4 regions of the Comamonas humi genome follow, and region 1 is predicted to be linked to each of the others. Evidence: predicted binding sites of a transcription regulator. Region 1 holds the regulator's gene; each other region holds the start of a gene.

Region 1 (5,349 bases):
AGGTCGACGTGATTGAGTTCTTCTGGTACAGCTGCCCGCACTGCAATGCCTTCGAGCCCCAGTTCGAAGCCTGGGTCAAGGGCGCGCCCAAGCACATTCAGGTGCGCCGCGTGCCCATCGCCTTCAACAACACCTTCATCCCGCAGCAGAAGATCTACTTCGCGCTGGAAGCCATGGGCAAGATCCCCGAGGTGCATGAGAAGGTGTTCCGCGCCATCCACGTGGAGCGCCAGCGCCTGAACAAGGACGACGAGATCTTCGCCTTCATGGAAAAGCAGGGCGTGGACGGCGCCAAGTTCAAGGAGGTCTACAACTCCTTCTCGGTGGCCAGCCAGGTGCGCAAGGCCACCCAACTGCAGGAGGCCTACGGCGTCGAGGGCGTGCCCGCGATGGGCGTGGCCGGCAAGTACTACACCGATGGCACGCGCGCCGGCTCGATGGCCAATGTGCTGAAGGTGGTCGAGTACCTGGCGGCCCAGTCCAAGGCATAAACCATCCGCCCGTGGGGGCATCGCCCCACCCGCGCAAAGCCCGCATCCGCGGGCTTTGTACTTTTTCGGCGAGGCGGCGGGCAGGCTGGCTACAATCGTTGGAGCAAAAAACATGCCGCTTATGAAGATTCGCTTAATTTCACGGGTTCTTGCCCTGGCCGTACTGGCCTGGGCCGCGGGCGCGCATGCGGAGAAAGCCGACCGCATGAAGCCCATGAACATCGAGGCCGACTCCGGCCAGCACGACGAGCTCAAGCAGACCAGCGTGTTCACCGGCAACGTGGTGGTGACCAAGGGCACCATCGTGATCCGTGGCGAGAAGCTCGAGGTCAGCCAGGACCGCGACGGCTACCAGCGCGGCGTGGTGACGGCCGGCGCTGGCAAGCTGGCGTTCTTCCGCCAGAAGCGCGACACCCTGCCGGGCGCGCCCGCCGAGTACATCGAGGGCGAAGGCGACGTCATCACCTACGACGGCCGCGACGACACCGTGCACCTGAACCGCCGTGCCGAGCTGCGGCGCTACCGCGAAACCGCGCTGACCGACCAGGTCAGCGGCTCGGTCATCGTCTACAACAACCTGAGCGACACCTTCACCGTCAACGGCCAGAAGACCGCGCAGGCCAGCGACACCAAGCCGGGCGCCGCCAAGGGCGGCCGGGTGCGCGTGATGCTGTCGCCCAAGGACCCGCAGGGCGGCAGCGGCAACGGAGCCAAGCCCGCCACGCCGCCCGCTTCCGGGGCCGGCACCGAGCTGCGGCCCAGCCAACAGCTGAACGAAGGAAGCAAGTGACCGCGGCCGAGCCTGTCAGCACCATCGCGGTGCGCGAATTGGCCACGGGCAGCGACCAGAGCTGCCTCGAAGTGCGCCACCTGCAGAAGTCCTACGGCAGCCGCAAGGTGGTCAAGGACGTGTCGCTGTCCGTGCGCAAGGGCGAGGTCGTCGGCCTGCTGGGCCCCAACGGCGCGGGCAAGACCACGTCGTTCTACATGATCGTCGGCCTGGTGCGCAGCGACGCGGGCGATATCCTGATCGACGGCCACTCGGTGGCCAACATGCCCATCCACCAGCGCTCGCAGCTCGGCCTGTCGTACCTGCCGCAGGAAGCCTCGATCTTCCGCAAGCTCAGCGTCGAGGACAACGTGCGCGGCGTGCTCGAGCTGCAGCGCGACGAGGCGGGCCGCCCGCTGGCGCGCAGCGAGATCGAGCGCCGCCTGACCTCGCTGCTGCAGGAGCTGCGCGTGGAGCACCTGCGCGAATCGCCGGCCCTGGCGCTGTCCGGCGGCGAGCGCCGGCGCGTGGAAATCGCCCGGGCGCTGGCCACGCAGCCGCGCTTCATCCTGCTGGACGAGCCCTTCGCCGGCATCGACCCGATCGCGGTGATCGAGATCCAGCGCATCGTCGGCTTCCTGAAGGACCGCGGCATCGGCGTGCTCATCACCGACCACAACGTGCGCGAGACCCTGGGCATCTGCGACCACGCCTGCATCATCAGCGACGGCCGGGTGCTGGCGCAGGGCACGCCGCAGGAGATCGTCGAGAACGCCGACGTGCGCCGGGTGTACCTGGGCGAACACTTCCGCATGTGACTCCCGAACAGGTCTTCGAGTCGTGTCCATGATGCCCGGCCTGTCGCTCAAGGTTTCGCAGAGCCTGACGCTGACCCCCCAATTGCAGCAATCCATTCGGCTGCTGCAGCTGTCCACCCAGGAGCTGCAGCAGGAAGTGGAGCAGATGCTCGACGAAAACCCGTTCCTGGAGCGGGCCGAAGACGAGGCCGATGCACCCGCCGAGCGCGAGCCGGCAGCGAACGAGGCTGCTTCTGATTTTGTAGCTGATGGCGCTTATGAATCAAGCGCCACAGCCGAATTTGATACAGAACCCGTGGCCGAGGTCAGCGCCGAGGCCCTGCCCTGGGAAGGCGACGACGGCCGCGATACCGCCGCCGAGGACTGGGGCGGCGACATGCCGGCGCGCGGCGCCGGCACCGACGACGAGGACTATTCGGCCCTCGACCACACCCACGCCCACGAGTCGCTGCAGGACGTGCTGCACCGCCAGGCGCTGGCGCTGCGGCTGTCGGCCGAGGATCGGGCGGCGCTGTACTTTTTGATCGAATCGCTCACCGACGATGGCTACCTCGAGGAGTCGCTTGCCGAGCTGGCCGAAGGCCTGGTCGACGCCAGCGATGCCGAGGCGCTGGACGAGGCGCTGCACCACCTGACGGTGGCGCTGCGCCTGCTGCAGAGCCTGGACCCGGTGGGCGTGGGCGCGCGCAACCTGCAGGAATGCCTGGTGCTGCAGCTCAAGGCGCTGCAGCGCGCGCAGGCCGGGCCCGCCGAGGCGCTGGAGACGGCCCTGCTGGTCTGCCACGAATCGCTCGACCTGCTGGCGCGCCGCGACGTGCGCAAGCTGGTGCAGCTCACCGGCTGCAAGGAGGCCGCGGTGCGCGAGGCCATGGCGCTGATCGCCGGGCTGGAGCCGCGCCCGGGCCGCCCCTATGCCAACGTGGAGCGCAACGTGATCGTGCCCGACGTGATCGTGCGCCCGGCCGCGGCCACGCGCGCCGGCCAGCCGCAGTGGCGGGTGCAGCTCAACCCCGAGGTGATGCCCAAGCTGCGCGTGCACGACGTCTACGCCAGCGCGCTGCGCGGCCACAAGGGCGGCCATGCCGGCATGCAGCAGCGCTTGCAGGAGGCGCGCTGGTTCATCAAGAACATCCAGCAGCGCTTCGACACCATCCTGCGCGTGTCGCAGGCCATCGTCGAGCGGCAGAAGAACTTCTTCGTGCACGGCGAGCTGGCCATGCGGCCCATGGTGCTGCGCGAGATCGCCGACGAGCTGGGCCTGCACGAATCGACCATCAGCCGCGTGACCACCGCCAAGTACATGGCCACGCCGCAGGGCACCTTCGAGCTGAAATACTTCTTCGGCTCGGGCCTGGGCACCGAGACCGGCGGCAGCGCGTCGAGCACGGCGGTCAAGGCGCTGATCAAGCAGCTGCTCGACGCCGAGAGCCCGGCCAAGCCGCTGTCGGACAGCAAGATCGCCGAGCTGCTGCAGCAGCAGGGCATCGAATGCGCCCGCCGCACCGTGGCCAAGTACCGCGAGGCGCTGCGGATTCCGCCCGCCAACCTGCGCAAGGCGCTGTAGCGCGCATCCGCGACAGCTCCGCGTTTACCCTAGTCCCATCGGACGATTCCCGGCTCTCCACCCGCTTCGAGAATGGGTTTCACTCGCCGCACCGTGTGCGGCTTCTCGACATTGGAAGAGGGATCCGAAGGAATGCAAGCAAGAAACAAGGGAACAGCGGCTGCGCTGTGCATGGGCCTGCTGGCGGCAGGCGCCGCGATGGCCAAGGTGCCGGCCGCCGAGGCGGATCGCCTGGGCAAGGACCTGACCTGCACCGGCGCGACCAAGGCCGGCAATGCCGACGGCAGCATCCCTGCCTTCACCGGCAAGATCCTGGGCGTGCCGCCCGGCGTGCAGTTCACCAAGTCGGTCGGCCAGTTCCAGCCCGACATCTATGCCGGCGAAAAGCCGCTGTTCGAGATCACGGCCGCCAACATGGCCCAGTACGCGGACAAGCTCAGCGAAGGCCAGAAGGCGCTGCTCGCCAAGTTCCCGGCCAGCATGCGCCTGCCGGTCTATCCCGGCCACCGCGATTTCCGCTACGACGATGCCGTCTGCGCCGTCGCCAAGCGCAATGCCACCGAGGCCGAGGTGGTCAGCGATGGCTACGGGGTCAAGGGCTTCATGGGCGCGCTGCCCTTTCCCTTCCCCAAGACCGGGGCTGAACTGCTCTGGAACACCATGATGCCCAGCCGCGCGTATACCGAGGAGGTGCTGCGCGATCTGGCCATCGTCAGCCCCAACGGCAGCACCGCCTGGGGACGCACCAACTACGTGCAGCTGAGCAACTACGACAGCCCCGCCAACCTGGGCAAGCCCGGCACCGCCACCGGCGACTACTACGCCTGGGTGACGAACTACACGCAGCTGCCCGAGCGCGAGAAAGGCAGCGTGGTGCTGTCCATCGAGCCCATGAATTTCGGCTCCCACAAGCGCCTGGCCTGGAACTACGATTCCGGCACCCGCCGCGTGCGCCAGCTGCCCGAGTTCGGCTTCGACCAGCCGTTGCCAGGCTCCAGCGGCAAGGTGCCGATCGACGCCGAGCGCCTGTTCAATGGCTCGCCCGAGCGCTACGAATGGAGCCTGCAGGGCAAGCGCGAGATGTTCATCCCCGCGAACACCTTCCGCCTGCACCAGCCGATCAAGTACGCCGACCTGCTCAAGACCGGCCACCTGAACCCCGACTACCGCCGCTACGAGCTGCGCCGCGTCTGGGTGCTGGAAGGCAAGCTCAAGTCCGGCTACCGCCACGTGTACTCCAAGCGCATGCTCTACATCGACGAGGACACCGGCCACGCCGTCTCCAGCGACTTCTACGATGCCCGCGGCCAGCTGTGGCAGTACGGCGAGATCAACTACTACTACGCCTTCGACACCAAGAAGTGGCACTCGGGCACCGGGGTCTATCACGACCTGAGCAATGGCTCGTACGTGGCGATGAACCTGTTCCAGGAACGCGGCAAGGCCCCGATCCTGGACAAGGGCGACCTCAAGCCCAGCCAGTTCACGCCCGAGGCCATCCGCAACCTGGGCAACTGACGGAGTCAGGTCACAGCGCCATCTGCTGCCCGGCCTGCAGCATGGCGTCGCGGAACTCCTGCGTCAGCGCCGACAGGTAGCCCTGCTCGCGCCACAGCAGCGCGAGGTCGTGCTGCCAGCGCATGCCTTCTCCGGGCAGGCCCACCAGCCCGGCGCCCTCGGGCTGGGCCAGCGTGTGCAGCGGCAGCA
Region 2 (5,349 bases), on a different contig from region 1:
GCAAAGGCCAGGTCTTCGGCGATGCCGGCATCCAGGTGGTGGCAGACCATGAGCATGTCCACATGCTCGTCCAGCGTGTTCACCGTGTAGGGGCGCGTGGGGTTGGTGGAGCTGGGCAGCACATTGGCCTCGCCCACCACCTTGAGGATGTCGGGCGCATGGCCGCCGCCTGCACCCTCGGTGTGGAAGGTGTGGATGGTGCGGCCCTTGAAGGCGGCCACCGTGTCCTCCACGAAGCCGCTTTCGTTGAGCGTGTCGGTGTGGATGGCGACCTGGGTGTCGGTGTCCTCGGCCACGGTGAGGCAGTTGTCGATGGCCGCCGGCGTGCTGCCCCAGTCCTCGTGCAGCTTGAGGCCGATGGCGCCGGCCGCGATCTGCTCGTGCAGGCCCTGGGGCTGGCTGGCGTTGCCCTTGCCCAGAAAGCCCAGGTTCATCGGAAAGGCGTCGGCCGCCTGCAGCATGCGCTCCAGGTTCCAGGGGCCGGGCGTGCAGGTGGTGGCGAAGGTGCCCGTGGCCGGGCCCGTGCCGCCGCCGATCATGGTGGTCACGCCGCTGGTCAGCGCTTCCTCGATCTGCTGCGGGGCGATGAAGTGGATGTGCGTGTCTATGCCGCCGGCCGTGACGATGCTGCCTTCGCAGCTGATGATCTCGGTGCCCGGGCCGATGACGATGTCCACGCCCGGCTGGGTGTCGGGATTGCCGGCCTTGCCGATGGCGGCGATGCGTCCGTCCTTCAGGCCTATGTCGGCCTTGACGATGCCCCAGTGGTCGATGATGAGGGCGTTGGTCAGCACCGTGTCCATGGCGCCCTGTTCGCGCGAACGCTGGCTTTGCGCCATGCCGTCGCGGATGGTCTTGCCGCCGCCGAACTTCACCTCCTCGCCATAGCCGCCCGCGGCCAGCGTGAAGTCGCGCTCCACCTCGAGGACGAGGTCGGTGTCGGCCAGCCGCACACGGTCGCCCACCGTGGGGCCGTAGGTCTCGGCGTAGGCGCGTTTGTCCATCGTGGCCATCAGAGTGCTCCCATCACCAGGCCGCGAAAGCCGTGGATCTGCCGGTCGCCGGCGATGTCGACCAGCTCCACCGTGCGCTGCTGGCCGGGCTCGAAGCGCACGGCCATGCCCGAGGCAATGTTCAGGCGCATGCCGCGCGCCGCATCGCGGTCGAAGGCCAGGCCGGCATTGGTCTCGGCAAAGTGGTAGTGCGAGCCGACCTGGATGGGCCGGTCGCTGGCGTTGTGCACCACCAGCGTCACGGTGCGGCGGCCGGGGTTGAGGGCATGCTCGCCCGCGTCGATGAACAGTTCACCAGGGATCATGGTGCACCCCGCATGCTTCGTGTGCGTCATAGGTTTCAAGCCAGGCGGGTCAGCAGGAAGGCGCCGAGCAGGGCCGTGGCCGCGCCGGCCAGCCGGGCCAGCCACTGGTGGCGCTGCACCACGGCGTGGCCCAGGGCCATGCCGGCGACATGCAGCGCGGCCGAGCCCAGCGCCATGCCGGCCAGCGCGCCCACGGCCGCCAGGCCGGTATCGCCCGCCAGCTCATAGCCGTGGGCCGCGCCGTGGAAGAACGCGAACACGCCCGCCAGCGCGGCGGCCAGCACCCAGGGCATGCGCTTTTGCACGGCCACCAGCAGGCCCAGCACCAGCACCGATGCGGCGATCATCGGCTCCACGCCCGGCACCCACAGGCCGGCAAAGCCGGCCAGCGCACCGGCCACCAGCAGCGCCACGAAGGCGGCCGGCGCGCGCCAGGCCGGGGTGACGGTCAACGCGCTCCACACGCCCAGCGCCAGCATCGCCGCCAGGTGGTCGAGCCCGGTGAATGGATGGGCCAGGCCCTGCACGAAGCTGTCCAGCAGGCCATGCGTGTGCGGGTGGCTGCCGCCATGGGCCAGCGCGGCCATGGGCAGGGCAGGCAGGGTGGCCAGGGCGATGGTTGTTATCTTTTTCATAGCTGTTTGCGCTTGATGGATAAGGGTTGGAGGCCAAAAAAGCTTCAGATGATCGGTTCGTGCACCGTGACCAGCTTGGTGCCGTCGGGGAAGGTGGCCTCGATCTGGATGTCCGGAATCATCTCGGCGATGCCGTCCATCACATCGGCGCGCGTGAGCACGGTGCGGCCTTCGCTCATCAGCTGGGCCACGGTTCGGCCGTCGCGCGCGCCCTCCATCACGTAGGCGCTGATCAGGGCCACGGCCTCGGGGTAGTTGAGCTTGAGCCCGCGCGCCTTGCGGCGCTCGGCCAGCAGGGCTGCGGTGAAGATCAGCAGCTTGTCTTTTTCGCGCGGTGTGAGTTCCATGGAAGCTCTCCGAAGCAATTGCCATGCCAGTGCGCCGGCCTGGTGCAAGCGGCGATGAGGGCGGACGGATGCGCGCTGGTGGTGCATGGGTGCCCGATCTGGTGAGGCTTGCCTCTCATTGGTGCATGCGCAACCGCATTTCGGTGCAGCGCCGGTGGCACGAAGCTTGCACGGCAGGGGCTTTCCAAAATAGGGGAGAGCGTTTGCGTATGCCGTTGAATCCACGCCTGGTGTGTTGCGGGTTGCCGTTGGTGCTGAGCCTGGCCGCTGCGGCGCAGGAGGCCCCCGCCGAGCTGCCCGCCACCACGGTCAAGGGCCAGGCGCTGGACGCCGCGCAGCAGCCGTTTTCGGTGACCACGCTGGGCGCCGACGAGGTGCGCGAGCAGCCCGTGCAGGAGGTCGAATCGCTGTGGAGCCGGGTGCCCGGCATGCATGTCAGCAACTACCAGCTCAACGGCGTGGCCAACAGCGTGGTGCTGCGCGGCTTTGCCGGCGGCGGCCATGGCGGCGACATCGCGGCCACGCTGGACGGCATCCCGCTGAACGAGGCCATGTCGCACGCCGACGGCTACTTCGACCTGAACGTGGTCGTGCCGCTGGAGCTGGAGCAGGTGGCCGTGCATCGCGGCCCCACTTCGGTGCTGCAGGGCAACTACAACCGAGCCGGGCTGATCGAGCTGCGCACGCGCCGCAGCGGCAGCTACCGCGACATCGGCGTGACGGCCGGCTCGCACGGCATGCTCGACACCCAGCTCGCGCTGGGCCAGGCGCTGGAGTCGGGCGACCAGATCAACCTCGCGGCCCAGCAGGTGCGCGGCGATGGCGTGCGGCCGGATGCGGGTTTTTCGCGCAGCACGCTCAGCGGCTACTGGAAGCACCGGCTGACGCCGCGGCTGGACCTGGCCCTGTCCGGCCGCTGGCACGAGGCGCGCGGCGACTCGCCCGGCTACCTGACCGAGGCACAGTGGCGGCAGGACCCGCAGGGCCAGGATCCCCGCGTGACAGGCGACGGCTCGCGCAAGCACTTCGGCACGCTGCGCCTCGATGCCGGCTACGACCTGGGCAGCGGCACCCGCCTGCTGGGCTTTGCCTATGGCACGCAGCAGGAGTTCACGCGCTGGTTCACCCGGCCGCGCCGCGGCAGCTGGATGCAGCGCGAGGAAGCCTACGACCGCAGCGTGCGCGGCGCGGGCCTGAACCTCGCCGGCAAGGCCGCGCTGGCGGGCGGCGCGCTGGACTGGATGCTGGGCATGGAACAGGTGCGCGAGTCCACCGACTACGGCTACTGGGATGGGCTGATCAATCGCCAGCACACCGGCGCGGCACTGGACGACCGCCGCACGCGGCTCGACAACACGGCGGCCTACGGCCAGGCCGGCTGGCAGGCCAACGATTGGCTGCATGCCACGGCTGCGCTGCGCTGGGACCGCTTCACGGGCCACTGCCGCCCGCTGGGGCCCGAGGCCGGCGACGACCCCTGCGGGCGCATGGCCAGCCGCAGCCATGCCAGCCCCAAGCTGGGCCTGCGGGCGCAGCTCGATGCGCGCACGGCGCTGCGGGCCAGCTGGGCCGAGGGCTTTGCGCTGCCCAGCGACTTTGCCAAGTACGCGCTGGGCGCGCGCGAGCTGGAATCCAACATCTTTCGCCAGGCCGAGCTGGGCCTGCAGTGGCAGCCCTCGGCGCAGTGGCTGGTGGATGCCGCCGTCTACCGCATCACGTCGAGCCAGGAAATCCGCAACACGGCGCCGGGCGAGTACGAGAACTTCGGCGCCACGCTGCGCCAGGGCGCCGAGCTGCAACTGCACTGGCTGCCGCGCAGCGACTGGCACTTTGAATGGGCCTGGGGCCGCGCGCGCTCGCGGGTCACGCAGAACGCCGATGCCACGCTGCTCGGGCGCCAGGTCAGCGGCGTGCCCGGCACCACCAGCACCGTGCATGCGCGCTGGAGCCCGCGTGCCGACCTGAGCGTGCACGCCGTGCTGCGCCATGTGGGCCGCAGCACGCTGAACGCGGCCAACACCGAATGGGCCGGCGCCTACCACTGGGCAGACATCGGCCTGCAATACCGCCTGCCCGCCGGTGTGGCCCGCAACGCCAGCCTCAGCCTGTGGCTGCGCAATGCCGGCAATGCACGCTACGCCAGCACCACGGCCCTGATCGGCGGCGAGCGCCTGGTGGCGCCCGGCGCGCCGCGCACGCTGCAACTGGGTCTGCAGGTCTCGCTATGAATCAGCAACAAAGGACCTCCATGTCGCTTCTCTCTCGTTCTTCGATTCTTCTGCGCGCCACGGCCTTCGGCGCCTTGCTGCTGGCCTGCACCGCGCAGGCGCACAACGTGTGGCTGGAGCCCGATGCGCAGGGCGGCTATGTGATGCAGTTCGGCGGCCACGAGGGCCAGGTCGAGCCCTTCGACCCCGCCAAGCTGCAGCGCGTGCACGCCTACGACCTGCGCGGCCGCGCCGTGGACAGCCAGGTGCAGCGCCTGGCCGATGGCATCCGCATCCAGCCCGATGCGCGGGCCGCGCTGATCGCCGTGGAACTGGACAACGGCTTCTTCAGCACCCCGGGCGGCGATGCGCAGATGCAGCCCCTGCCCATGGACCGCAACCCCGGTGCCGTGCGCGGCGTGCATGCGCGCAAGTTCCACAAGACCGTGGTGCAGTGGGGCGCGGTAATGCAAAAGCCTTTGGGCCAGACGTTCGAACTCGTGCCCCAGCAGGGCCGCCAGCCCCAGGCGGGACAGCCGCTCAAGCTGCTGGTACTGCTGGATGGCCAGCCCCGAGCCGGCGTGCGCCTGAGCTGGGGCGAGCACGGCTCGCCCGTGACCAGCGACGCGCAGGGCCTGGCCACCGTGGTGCCGGCACCGGGCACCAATACCTTGCAGGCGATCCTGCGCGTGCCGGTGCAGGGCGATGCGCGCACCACCGAGAACAGCTACGAGTACCTGCTGCGCTTTGCCGCGCATTGAATGTCCGCTTCTGGTGCACAGGCACCGTGCTGGTGCGGAAAAAGCGCCCAGGCCGCGGATTTGCGCTGGCACGGTAATTGC
Region 3 (5,349 bases), on a different contig from region 1:
TCGCCCAGGCCCAGCGTGACGATGCGCGGCCGTGTGGACGGGCCGTGCGGCGCCCGGCTCAGCGCCTTGAGCACGCCGCGGCTCAGCAGGTGCTCCAGCTCGCGCACATTGCCCGGCCAGGGCTGGGCCAGCAGCGCGGCCTGCGCGGCGGCATCGAGCCGCAGACCGCCGAGCTGCAGGCGCGAGCGGTTGTCCTCCAGAAAGAAGCCGGCCAGCAGCAGCACGTCGCTGTCGCGCTCGCGCAGCGGCGGCACGGTCAGCGGGTAGACGCTGAGGCGGTGGTAGAAGTCGGCGCGCATGCGGCCGGCCTGCACCTCGGCGGCGAGGTCGCGGTTGGTGGCGGCGATCACGCGCACGTCCACGTGGTGCTCGCGGTCCGAGCCCAGGCGCTGCAGCTGGCCGCTTTGCAGCACGCGCAGCAGCTTGGCCTGCACCGGCAGCGAGAGCTCGCCCACCTCGTCGAGGAACAGCGTGCCCTGGTGCGCCTGCTCGAACTTGCCGCGCCGCTCGGCCAGTGCGCCGGTGAAGGCGCCGCGCACATGGCCGAACAGCTCGCTCTCGACCAGGTTGTCGGGCAGGGCCGCGCAGTTGATGCTGACCAGCGGCCGGCCGGCGCGCGCCGACTGCGCGTGCACCGCCTGGGCGACCAGCTCCTTGCCGGTGCCGGTCTCGCCGCTGATGAGCACGCTCAGCTCGCTGGCGGCCACGAGCGCGATGTCCTTCTGCAGCTGGCGCATGGCCGGGCTGTGGCCCAGCAGCGGGCGCAGGCCGGCCGGCGAGGGTTCGGGCGCCGGCGCGGGGCGGGCCTGCGCCAGCGCGCGCAGGCGCTCGGCCGTGGTGACGGTGGCGGCCGCCAGGTTGCTGAAGGCCTGCAGCGCGGCCAGCGAGGCCGGGTCGGCAAAGCGGCCGGCGTCGAGCGCATCCAGCGTCAGCAGCCCCCAGGGCAGGCCGCCGGCATGCAGCACGCAGCCCATGCAGTCGTGCACGTGCAGCACGGCATCGGGCTGGGCGATGAGGCCGTCGTACGGGTCGGGCAGCGGGCTGTCGGGCGCGAAGCGCATGGCCTGGCCGGCCGCCAGCAGTTGGGCGAAGCGCGGGTGCTCGGCGAGGCGAAAGCGCCGGCCCAGCGTGTCGGGCACCAGGCCGTCGATGGCCACGGGGCGCAGCCATTCGCCGTCCAGCCGCAGCAGCGCCGCGGCGTCGGCCGGCAGCACGGCGCGCAGCGCGGCCAGCAGGCGGCGGAAGCGCTCGCGCTCGGGCAGGTCCTGCGCCAGGTCGGCCACCAGCGGAACCAGTGCATGCAGCATGGCGGATGTGGTCATTTTGACTTTGTTTGAGTCAGAAGGACTGCATTTTAAATGGGTTGATTTGACTCGTTACCTTGCAAGTGATTGATCTGCAAGCGGCGGCATCCTGGCACGGGGCTTGCAGTAAGGAAAGAGAGTCCATTGACCGCAAGGAGCTTTTCTGTGCTGACCGACCAACAACGCGCCATCGTCAAATCCACCGTACCGCTGCTCGAGACCGGCGGCGAGGCGCTGATCACCCATTTCTACAACACCATGCTGGGCGAGCACCCCGAGGTGCGTCCGCTGTTCAACCAGGCCCACCAGCAAAGCGGCGCCCAGCCGCGCGCGCTGGCCTTCAGCGTGCTGATGTACGCCAAGCACATCGACAAACTCGAAGCCCTGGGCGACCTGCCCGCGCAGATCGTGAACAAGCACGTGGCGCTGCAGGTGCAGGCCGAGCACTATCCCATCGTCGGCGCCTGTTTGCTGCGCGCCATCCGTGAGGTGCTGGGCGCAGAGATCGCCACCGACGAGGTGCTGGCCGCCTGGGGCGCGGCCTACCAGCAGCTGGCCGACATCCTGATCGCCGCCGAGCGCAGCGTCTATGACCGCACGGCCGAGGCCGAGGGCGGCTGGCGCGGCGAGCGCGCCTTCACCGTCGAGAAGAAGGTGCAGGAAAGCGCCGAGATCACCTCGTTCTACCTGGTGCCCGCCGACGGCGGCACGGTGATCGCCCACCTGCCGGGCCAGTACATCGGCCTGCGCGCGGTGGTGGACGGCGAGGAGCAGCGCCGCAACTATTCGCTGTCGGCGCCGGCCAACGGCCGCAGCCTGCGCATCAGCGTCAAGCGCGAGGCGGGCGGCAAGGTGTCCAACTTTTTGCACGACCAGGTGCAGGTGGGCGGCACGCTGCAGCTCTTTCCTCCGGCCGGCCACTTCACGCTGCAGGACAGCGACAAGCCGCTGGTGCTGATCAGCGGCGGCGTCGGCATCACGCCCACGCTGCCCATGCTGGCCACGGCCCTGGCGGCCAAGCGGCCCGTGACCTTCATCCACTGCGCGCGCGAGCGCTCGGTCCATGCCTTCCGCGAGCGCATCGACCAGTTGGCCGCCGAGCACCCGCAGCTCACGCGCTACTACTGCTACGACCGCGCCGTGCCCGAGGACCAGGTCGACGCCGAAGGCTACCTGACCGAAGAGCGCCTGGGCCAATGGCTGCCGGCCTCGCGCGATGCCGACGTCTACTTCCTCGGCCCGCGTCCGTTCATGCATGTGCTCAAGCGCTCGCTCAGGAACCTGGGCGTGCCCGACAAGCAGGTGCGCTACGAGTTCTTCGGCCCGGCCGAGGCGCTGGCCTGATAAATGGATAGCTGCTGGCGCTTGCTGTGCAATGCTTTCAAATATGAAAGGCATTGAAGTGCATATGTAGCAAGCGCTGGCAGCTATTGTTTTTGCTGGCCTATAGTGGCGGCATGCTGACCGCCGAACAACAAACCCTGTTGCGCCGCGCCAAGCGCGTGCCGCTGTTGCTGCTGCTGGCCGCGGCCGCGCTCTTCCTCGGCGTGAGCTGGCTGCTGCCGCAGCCCGGCGTGCAGGCGCCGTCGTGGCAACTGGCCCTGCGCTGCACCAAGGCCGTGGCCGAGGCGGCCATGGTCGGCGCGCTGGCCGACTGGTTCGCGGTGGCGGCGCTGTTCCGCCACATCCCCATCCCCTGGATACAGCGGCACACGGCCATCATCCCGCGCAACAAGGACCGTATCGGCGAGAACCTCGCCACCTTCGTGCGCGACAAGTTCCTCGACGCCGACTCGCTGGTGCGCCTCATCCGCCAGCACAGCCCGGCCGACAAGTTGGCGCAGTGGCTCAAGAGCCCCGCCAACGCCGAGCTGCTGGGCCACCAGGTGGCGCGGCTGGCCGCGGCCGCGCTCGACACGGCGCAGGACCAGCAGGTCGAGCGCTTCATCAAGACCGCGCTGCGCACCCTGCTCGGGCAGATGGACCTGTCGCAGACCCTCTCGAAAGTGCTGGCCGCGCTGACCCAGGACGGCCGTCATCAGGTGCTGCTGGAGCAGGCGCTGGGCAAACTCATGGAACTGCTGCACGAGGCCGAGACCCGCACGCTGATCGCCCAGACCATCGCCCACTGGCTCAAGACCGAGCACCCGTGGAAGGAAAAGATGCTGCCCACCGACTGGCTCAGCGGCAAGGGCTCGGACATGGTGGCCAGTGCGCTGGAATCGCTGCTCGAAGCCATCGCCGACAACCCGCAGCACCTGCTGCGCGCCAAGTTCGACGCCAGCATGCACGAATGGGTGGACCGCCTCGCGAACGACCCGGCGTGGCTGGCCAAGGGCGAGGAACTGCGCCGCTACCTGCAGCACGATCCGCAGGTGGGAGCCTACGTGCAGGCGCTGTGGCAGAGCCTGCGCGCCGGCCTGCAGCGCGACCTGGCGAGCGAGAACTCGATGCTGGCGCGCAACGTGCGCGCCATGGGCCTGTGGCTGGGCCGCTCGCTGGCCGGCGACGAGGCGCTGCGCCGCTCGCTGAACCAGCGCATGGAACTCTGGGTGCAGGGGCTGGCGCCCGATATCTCGCAGTTCCTGGCCGCGCACATCCAGGAAACCGTCAAGCGCTGGGATGCGCGCGAGCTGAGCGACCTGGTCGAATGGAACATCGGCCGCGACCTGCAGTTCATCCGCATCAACGGCACGCTGGTGGGCGGGCTGATCGGGCTGGTGCTGTTCTGGGTCGACCAGGCGATCAAGCACCTGATGTAGGCAAAAAAAGGCGCCCCGCAGGGCGCCTGAATCTCCGCTCCAGTTGAACGTTCAGAACTTGTAGGTCAGGTACAGGAAGGGGACGATGGGGTCCAGCGTCACGCGCGTCTTCGAGACCGCCACTTCCTTGCCGCCAACCCGGGTGGTCAGGGTGGCATCGGTCTTCATCGGGATGTAGGACACCGAGAAGGTCAGGCCCCAGTTCTTGTCGAAGGCATAGTTCGCGCCCACGTTCAGCACCGGTGACCACTTGGCATCGATCTTCGCCGTCGTGCTCGATGCGCCCGGCGGCAGCCGGAGCGCGCCACCCAGCGTGTTCTGCAAACCATTGGTCAGGCTGACGCTGTGGAAGGAGGTATAGGTGAGACCGGCGCCGACCGACAGGCGGAACTTGTCGTCGGCATTGCCGAAGAAGTACTTGGCCAGCACCGACGGCGCATACAGCCTGGCGCTGCCGAGTTCGCCGATCGGCGCCAGCGTGCCGGCGCCCTCGATCTTGATCTTGGGCGGCACGCCCAGCACGCCTTCGATGGCCCAGTTGTCGGTCAGGAAGTAGTGCACGTTCAGGCCCAGCGTCGTAGCGCTCTTCACGTCCGCGCCCGAACCGGGGATCTCGCGTTCGAAGGGGCTCACGAAGCGCAGCGGCGTGGTGCTGTCCTGCGGCGCGTAGACCAGCGCGCCGCCGCCGACCACCCAGTCTCCGGCCTTCTGGGCATAGGCGCTGCCTGCAGTGGCAGCCAGCAGTGCGAGGCCAACGGCCCGGGTTTTGGAAAATTTCATTGGCTTGTCTCCTTGCTTGGTGAATGGGTTATGGAGCTATTTTCAACCGAGCTTGCAGAAAAAAGCACGACCGTTCGTATCAGATGTGTATAAAAAAGTACATTCGTTCGAATTTGTCGCTTGTTCAAAAAAAAACCTGCCGGGCAGGCAGGTTTTGCTGTATTTGGAAGCGAGGGGCTCAGGCCAGCAGGCGCTGCAGGGCCTCGCGGTACTTGGCGGCGGTCTTCTCGATCACGTCTTGCGGCAGGCGGGGCGCCGGCGCGGTCTTGTCCCAGGGCTTGCCGTTCACCTTGGCCTGCTCCAGCCAGTCGCGCACGAACTGCTTGTCGTAGCTCGGCGGGTTGGCGCCCTGGGCCAGCGCGTCGGCGTAGCCCTCGACCGGCCAGTAGCGCGAACTGTCGGGCGTCAGCACCTCGTCCATCAGCACCAGCTGGTTGTTCTCGTCCAGGCCGAACTCGAACTTGGTGTCGGCAATGATCATGCCCTTTTCGAGCGCGATGGCC
Region 4 (5,349 bases), on a different contig from region 1:
CGTGACCAGCGAGATCCGCGAGGTCAACATCGGTTTCAACCGCATGACGGAGCGGCTCGCCAAGCTCGAACAGGACCGCGCGGTGATGCTCGCCGGCATCTCGCACGACCTGCGCACGCCGCTGGCGCGGCTGCGCCTCGAAACCGAGATGAGCGTGTTCGACGACGTGGCCCGCGAGCACATGGTGGCCGACATCGTGCAGCTCGACGCCACGATCGACAAGTTTCTCGACTACGCCCGCCCCGACACCATCGCCAAGCTCACGCCGGTCAACGTGCATGGCGTGGTTTCGTCGTGCGTCTATGCGGTGCAGGACCACCAGGAGCTGCAGATCCACATGGACGTGCCGCGCGAACTGATGGTGATGGCCGACGAGATTGAGCTGTCGCGCGTGCTGTCCAACGTGCTGGAAAACGCCCGGCGCTATGGCAAGACGCCCGAGACCGACTACACCCAGGTCGACATCACCGTGAAATGTAGCGAGCGCAGCGTGCTCATCCAGGTGCGCGACCGCGGCCGCGGCGTGCTGCCCGAGCAACTGGCCAACCTGACCAAGCCCTTCTTCCGCGGCGACACCGCCCGCACCGCAGCGGCCGGCGCGGGCCTCGGCCTGTCCATCGTCGACAAGACCGTGCAGCGCATGGGCGGCAAGCTGCGCATGAGCAACGCCACGCACGGCACCGGCCTGGTCACCAACATCCAGCTGCAGCGCGCCCCCGACCTGCCCAAGGGCAAGGAAAACAAGCGCCGCCTGCACCGACCCCAGGTCAAGCGCAATGCGCCGACCAATTTTGGTGATTTATGATGAAATTGGCCTCTAGTGCTTATGCAGCAAGCGCTAGCAGCTATATTTTTTGACAAACAGAATAGAAAAAAACGCCACCCGTTGCCGGGTGGCGTTTTTCATGGATGGTGGTGCGCGGGGGGGGACTCGAACCCCCACACCATTGCTGGCGTCAGGACCTAAACCTGGTGCGTCTACCAATTTCGCCACCCGCGCAACGTGTCCTGCCGGACAAGCGGGCGATTCTACATGCTCACGGGCCGCTGCCGCGGCAGTTCGGCCATTTTTGGCGCTAGCATCCGCGCTGTGAACGAATCCGCCCCCATCCAGCACTACGAGAATTTCCCGGTCGCCTCGTGGCTGTGCCCCGCCCACCTGCGCCCGCCCATCGCCGCCATCTACCACTTCGCCCGCACAGCGGACGATATCGCCGACGAAGGCGATGCCGGCTCCGCACAGCGGCTGGCCGAGCTATCGCGCTACCGCGACGAGCTGGCGCGCGTGGCCGCCGGGCAGACTCCGCAGTCGCCGTGGGATGCGGTGTTCGTGCCGCTGGCCGCGATGATTCGCCAGTTCGGCCTGCCGGTGGCGCTGCTGGACGACCTGCTCAGCGCCTTCATGCAGGACATCGCCCGCACCGAGGCCGGCGCCACCTACCGCGACCGCGCGGAACTGCTGGACTACTGCCGCCGCTCGGCCAACCCGGTGGGGCGCCTGCTGCTGCACCTCTACGGCATTGCCGATGCGCAATCGCTGGCGCAGAGCGACGCCATCTGCAGCGCGCTGCAGCTCATCAACTTCTGGCAGGACCTGAGCGTGGACATCCCGCGCCAGCGCTACTACCTGTGCGACGCCGACCGCGAGCGCTTCGGCGTGGCGCTGGCCGACATGCAGGCGCAGCGGCCTTCGCCCGCCATGCAGGCGCTGATCGCCGACGTGCTGCAATGGGCCGACGCGCTGATGCACAGCGGCGCGCCGCTGGTGCATACCGTGCCCGGGCGCAGCGGCTGGGAGCTACGGCTGGTGGTGCAAGGCGGCCTGGCCATGCTGGCCAAGGTACGCGCGCAGCAAGGCGGCAGCCTGCTGACACGCCGCACGCTGGGCCCGCTGGATGCACCGGGCATCCTGCTGCGCGCCTTGCTCATGTAGGGCATGCATGCCGGATGGGATCGCCGGGCGCAAGACTGCATCCAGGCCCGGGGTTAGCATCCCAGTCTTCCAGGAGGCTCCATGACCCATCGCAGTGTTTCTCAAAAGCGTGCCATCTTCCGCGAAATGCACCAGTCGGGCTGCTTCGTGCTGCCAAATCCGTGGGATGCGGGCAGCGCCCGCGTTCTGGCGGGGCTGGGGTTCAAGGCCCTGGCGACCACCAGCTCGGGCCACGCCTGGTCGTGTGCGCGTGCAGACGGGCAGCTGTCGCGCGCCGAAACCCTGGCGCACATGCGCTACATGGCCGAAGCCACCGACCTGCCCATCAACGCTGACTTCGAGAGCGGCTTCGCAGGCACGCCCGAAGGCGTAGCCGAGAGCGTGCGGCTGGCGGTCGAGACCGGCGTGGCAGGCATCTCCATCGAGGATTCCACCGGCGATCCGCAAGCGCCCCTACGCGGCATTGCCGAGTCGGTCCAGCGGATGCGGGCGGCCCGCGCGGCGATTGACGCGGCTGGCGGAGACACCCTGCTGATCGGGCGCGCAGAGAACTTCTTCGTGGGCCGCCCCGACCTCGACGACACCATACTGCGCCTGCAGGCCTATGCGGATGCCGGAGCGGATTGCCTGTACGCACCCGGCATCAGGACGCGCGAGCAGATCAGTGCCGTGGTTGCAGCGGTCGCACCCAGGCCGGTCAACGTGCTGATCGGCTGGGCCAGCGACCTGACCCTCCAGGACCTGGCCGGCCTTGGCGTAAGGCGCGTCAGCGTCGGCGGCGCCTTGGCGCGCGCAGCCTGGGGTGGCTTCCTCAATGCGGCACGCTCGATCGCGGAGCATGGGACGTTCGATGGCTTTGCCGATGCGGCCTCTGGCACAGAGCTCAACGCCCTCTTCAACCAGCCGGCGGACCGCCCGCCCCGCTGATACACGTGCCCGTGGACTTCGCAGGAACCTGAACCGCCCCATGCTGGGGCACGCCAAGAGTACCCCAGCGCCCACCAGCCCCAAGCTGGCGCGGATATTGCTTGCTTTTAGTGCGTTGCGTGACATCTGCGCAATTTCGCACCAAACCACAGCAATTTCCCAAGGGAGCGCTTTCATGGAAGCACTAAAACAGGGCGCCGATGCCCTGTTCATTTTGATGGGCGCGGTCATGGTCCTGGCCATGCACGCGGGTTTCGCCTTTTTGGAACTGGGCACCGTGCGCCGCAAGAACCAGGTCAATGCGCTGGTGAAGATCCTGGTCGACTTCTCGGTCTCCACCGTGGTCTATTTCGTGGTCGGCTACGCGGTGGCCTATGGCACCGGCTTTTTCGTGGGCGCCGAACAACTGGCCTCACAGAATGGCTATGCGCTGGTCAAGTTCTTCTTCCTGCTCACGTTCGCCGCGGCCATCCCCGCCATCATCTCGGGTGGTATTGCCGAGCGGGCCAAATTCTGGCCGCAGCTGATCGCCACAGCCGTGATCGTGGGCTTCGTCTACCCCTTCTTCGAGGGCATTGCCTGGAACCAGCATTTCGGCGTGCAGGCCTGGATCCAGTCGCTGACCGGCGCCGAGTTCCACGATTTCGCCGGCAGCGTGGTGGTGCATGCCGTGGGCGGCTGGATCGCCCTGGGTGCCGTGGTGCTGCTGGGCGCGCGCAGCAACCGCTACCGCCAGGGCGGGGGGATTTCGGCGCATCCGCCATCGAGCATTCCCTTTCTGGCCCTCGGGGCGTGGATCCTCACGGTGGGCTGGTTCGGCTTCAATGTGATGAGCGCGCAGACGCTGGACAAGATTTCCGGCCTGGTGGCGGTGAATTCGCTCATGGCCATGGTGGGCGGCACGCTGGCCGCGCTGCTGCTGGGCAAGAACGACCCAGGCTTCGTGCACAACGGTCCGCTGGCGGGCCTGGTGGCGGTGTGCGCGGGCTCGGACCTGATGCACCCGCTTGGTGCATTGGTGGTGGGTGCGGTGGCCGGCGCCATCTTCGTGTTCATGTTCACGCTCACCCAGAACAAATGGAAGATCGACGACGTGCTGGGCGTGTGGCCGCTGCATGGCCTGTGCGGCACCTGGGGCGGCATCGCGGCGGGCATTTTTGGTGCACAGGCGCTGGGCGGGCTGGGCGGCGTACACCTGGGCGCGCAGATCATTGGCACGCTGATCGGCGTACTCTGGGCCACCTTGGGCGGCGCTCTGGTCTATGGGGCGCTCAAGGCCACGGTGGGCCTGCGCCTGAGCCTGGAAGAGGAATACAACGGCGCGGACCTGTCCATCCACCGCATCAGCGCCACCCCCGAGCGCGAGGCCAACTGGTAAGCCCTACGGCAGCTCCTGCATCCCCTGGGCGGGCCAGCTGCCATTGCCGATCAGTTCGGCCGCAATGGCCCTGAGCAGGTTGCAGACGCTTGACTCCGCCATGCTGGGGGTATCGGTGGAACGGCGGACCATGTAGACGGGGCGCGACAAGGCAGGCTGGGTGATCTCGGCCGCCGACAGCTTGCCGCTCTGGATCTCCTGGAACACCGAGGCATAGGACAGCAGGCTGCAGCCCACGCCGCCCGCCACCAGGTCGATGATCTGGTGGATGGCATTCACCTCCGCCACCGGCACCAGTTGCAGGCGGTGCGCGGCGGACAGCCTGTCGAGCAGGATACGCAGCCCATGCTCGGGCGCCGGCAGTATCAGCGGATAGCGCGCCAGCGTGCCGAAGCGCACCTTGGGCAGTACCTGGGCATCGCCGCTTCTGGGCACCAGGCGGCCCGGCGGTGCGATCAGCACCAGGGCTTCGTCGGCCAGCGGCTCATGGACCAGGCCGCTGCTGTCGTGCTTCTGGAAAGTGATGCCTATATCGATCTGCCCCTGCAGCAGCAACTGGGGGATGTAGCCGGTACTCAGCTCCGCCACCTGCAGCCGCACCTGCGGCCACCGCGCGAGCGTGCCAGTCACCAGCGGAACCGTCAGCAGCTTGGCCATGGACTGCGGCAGGCCCACGTTCAGCGGGCCGCTGGGAGTGGCATCCATGCGCCGTACATCGTCCAGCGCGGTATCGAACTGCGCCAGCAGCGCCAGTGCGTGCTTTTCCAGGCGGAGCCCGGCGGCCGTGGGCCTGACGCCCTGCGCCGTGCGCTCGAACAGCCGCAACCCCAGGTTCTCCTCCAGCCCCTTGATGTGCATGCTCATGGCGGGCTGGGCAATGTACATGGCCTGGGCGGCCTTCGAGATCGAGCCGGCCGCGCAGACGGCCAGAAAGCATTGCAGGTTGCGCAGGTCTATGGACATGGGAAAGCAGGTGTTTGCGGGCCGAGAGGGTTTCCGTCCGCATTGGCATAACTCAAATTGATATCTACCATCAAATTTTCGTCTTTGACGGTTATAGCATTTTTGAACACATTGGAGTCTCGCCACACCAACAACAGGAGACACCAGG

The links. Region 1 encodes sigma-54, which starts transcription at its own class of promoters, with help from an activator protein. Its sites were predicted from a motif close to TGGCANGNAANCTGCTTT; they were not measured.
Region 2: ACYVKR_RS12715 (urease subunit gamma) is a predicted target of sigma-54. The motif match lies at 2,312-2,329, and genes of this name have one in related genera.
Region 3: hmpA (NO-inducible flavohemoprotein) is a predicted target of sigma-54. The motif match lies at 1,415-1,432, and genes of this name have one in related genera.
Region 4: ACYVKR_RS07185 (ammonium transporter) is a predicted target of sigma-54. The motif match lies at 2,947-2,964, and genes of this name have one in related genera.

What each region holds. Positions count from the first base shown of each region.
Region 1 covers NZ_BAAGSH010000005.1:66,688-72,036, forward strand. Annotated here, with positions in the region: gene ACYVKR_RS04645 (thiol:disulfide interchange protein DsbA/DsbL) at 1-491, shown strand, start outside; gene lptA (LptA/OstA family protein) at 613-1,281, shown strand; gene lptB (LPS export ABC transporter ATP-binding protein) at 1,305-2,078, shown strand; gene ACYVKR_RS04660 (RNA polymerase factor sigma-54) at 2,107-3,642, shown strand; gene ACYVKR_RS04665 (DUF1329 domain-containing protein) at 3,775-5,160, shown strand; gene ACYVKR_RS04670 (LysR family transcriptional regulator) at 5,171-5,349, opposite strand, start outside.
Region 2 covers NZ_BAAGSH010000010.1:6,959-12,307, reverse strand. Annotated here, with positions in the region: gene ureC (urease subunit alpha) at 1-1,013, opposite strand, end outside; gene ACYVKR_RS12725 (urease subunit beta) at 1,013-1,318, opposite strand; gene ACYVKR_RS12720 (HupE/UreJ family protein) at 1,354-1,953, opposite strand; gene ACYVKR_RS12715 (urease subunit gamma) at 1,998-2,300, opposite strand; gene ACYVKR_RS12710 (TonB-dependent receptor) at 2,510-4,528, shown strand; gene ACYVKR_RS12705 (DUF4198 domain-containing protein) at 4,549-5,268, shown strand.
Region 3 covers NZ_BAAGSH010000014.1:23,093-28,441, reverse strand. Annotated here, with positions in the region: gene norR (nitric oxide reductase transcriptional regulator NorR) at 1-1,322, opposite strand, end outside; gene hmpA (NO-inducible flavohemoprotein) at 1,470-2,648, shown strand; gene ACYVKR_RS15520 (DUF445 domain-containing protein) at 2,762-4,066, shown strand; gene ACYVKR_RS15515 (OmpW/AlkL family protein) at 4,118-4,846, opposite strand; gene ACYVKR_RS15510 (phosphoribosylaminoimidazolesuccinocarboxamide synthase) at 5,025-5,349, opposite strand, start outside.
Region 4 covers NZ_BAAGSH010000007.1:11,101-16,449, forward strand. Annotated here, with positions in the region: gene ACYVKR_RS07165 (sensor histidine kinase) at 1-805, shown strand, start outside; tRNA gene ACYVKR_RS07170 (tRNA-Leu) at 914-1,000, opposite strand; gene hpnC (phytoene/squalene synthase family protein) at 1,091-1,933, shown strand; gene ACYVKR_RS07180 (isocitrate lyase/PEP mutase family protein) at 2,015-2,860, shown strand; gene ACYVKR_RS07185 (ammonium transporter) at 3,036-4,238, shown strand; gene ACYVKR_RS07190 (LysR family transcriptional regulator) at 4,242-5,201, opposite strand.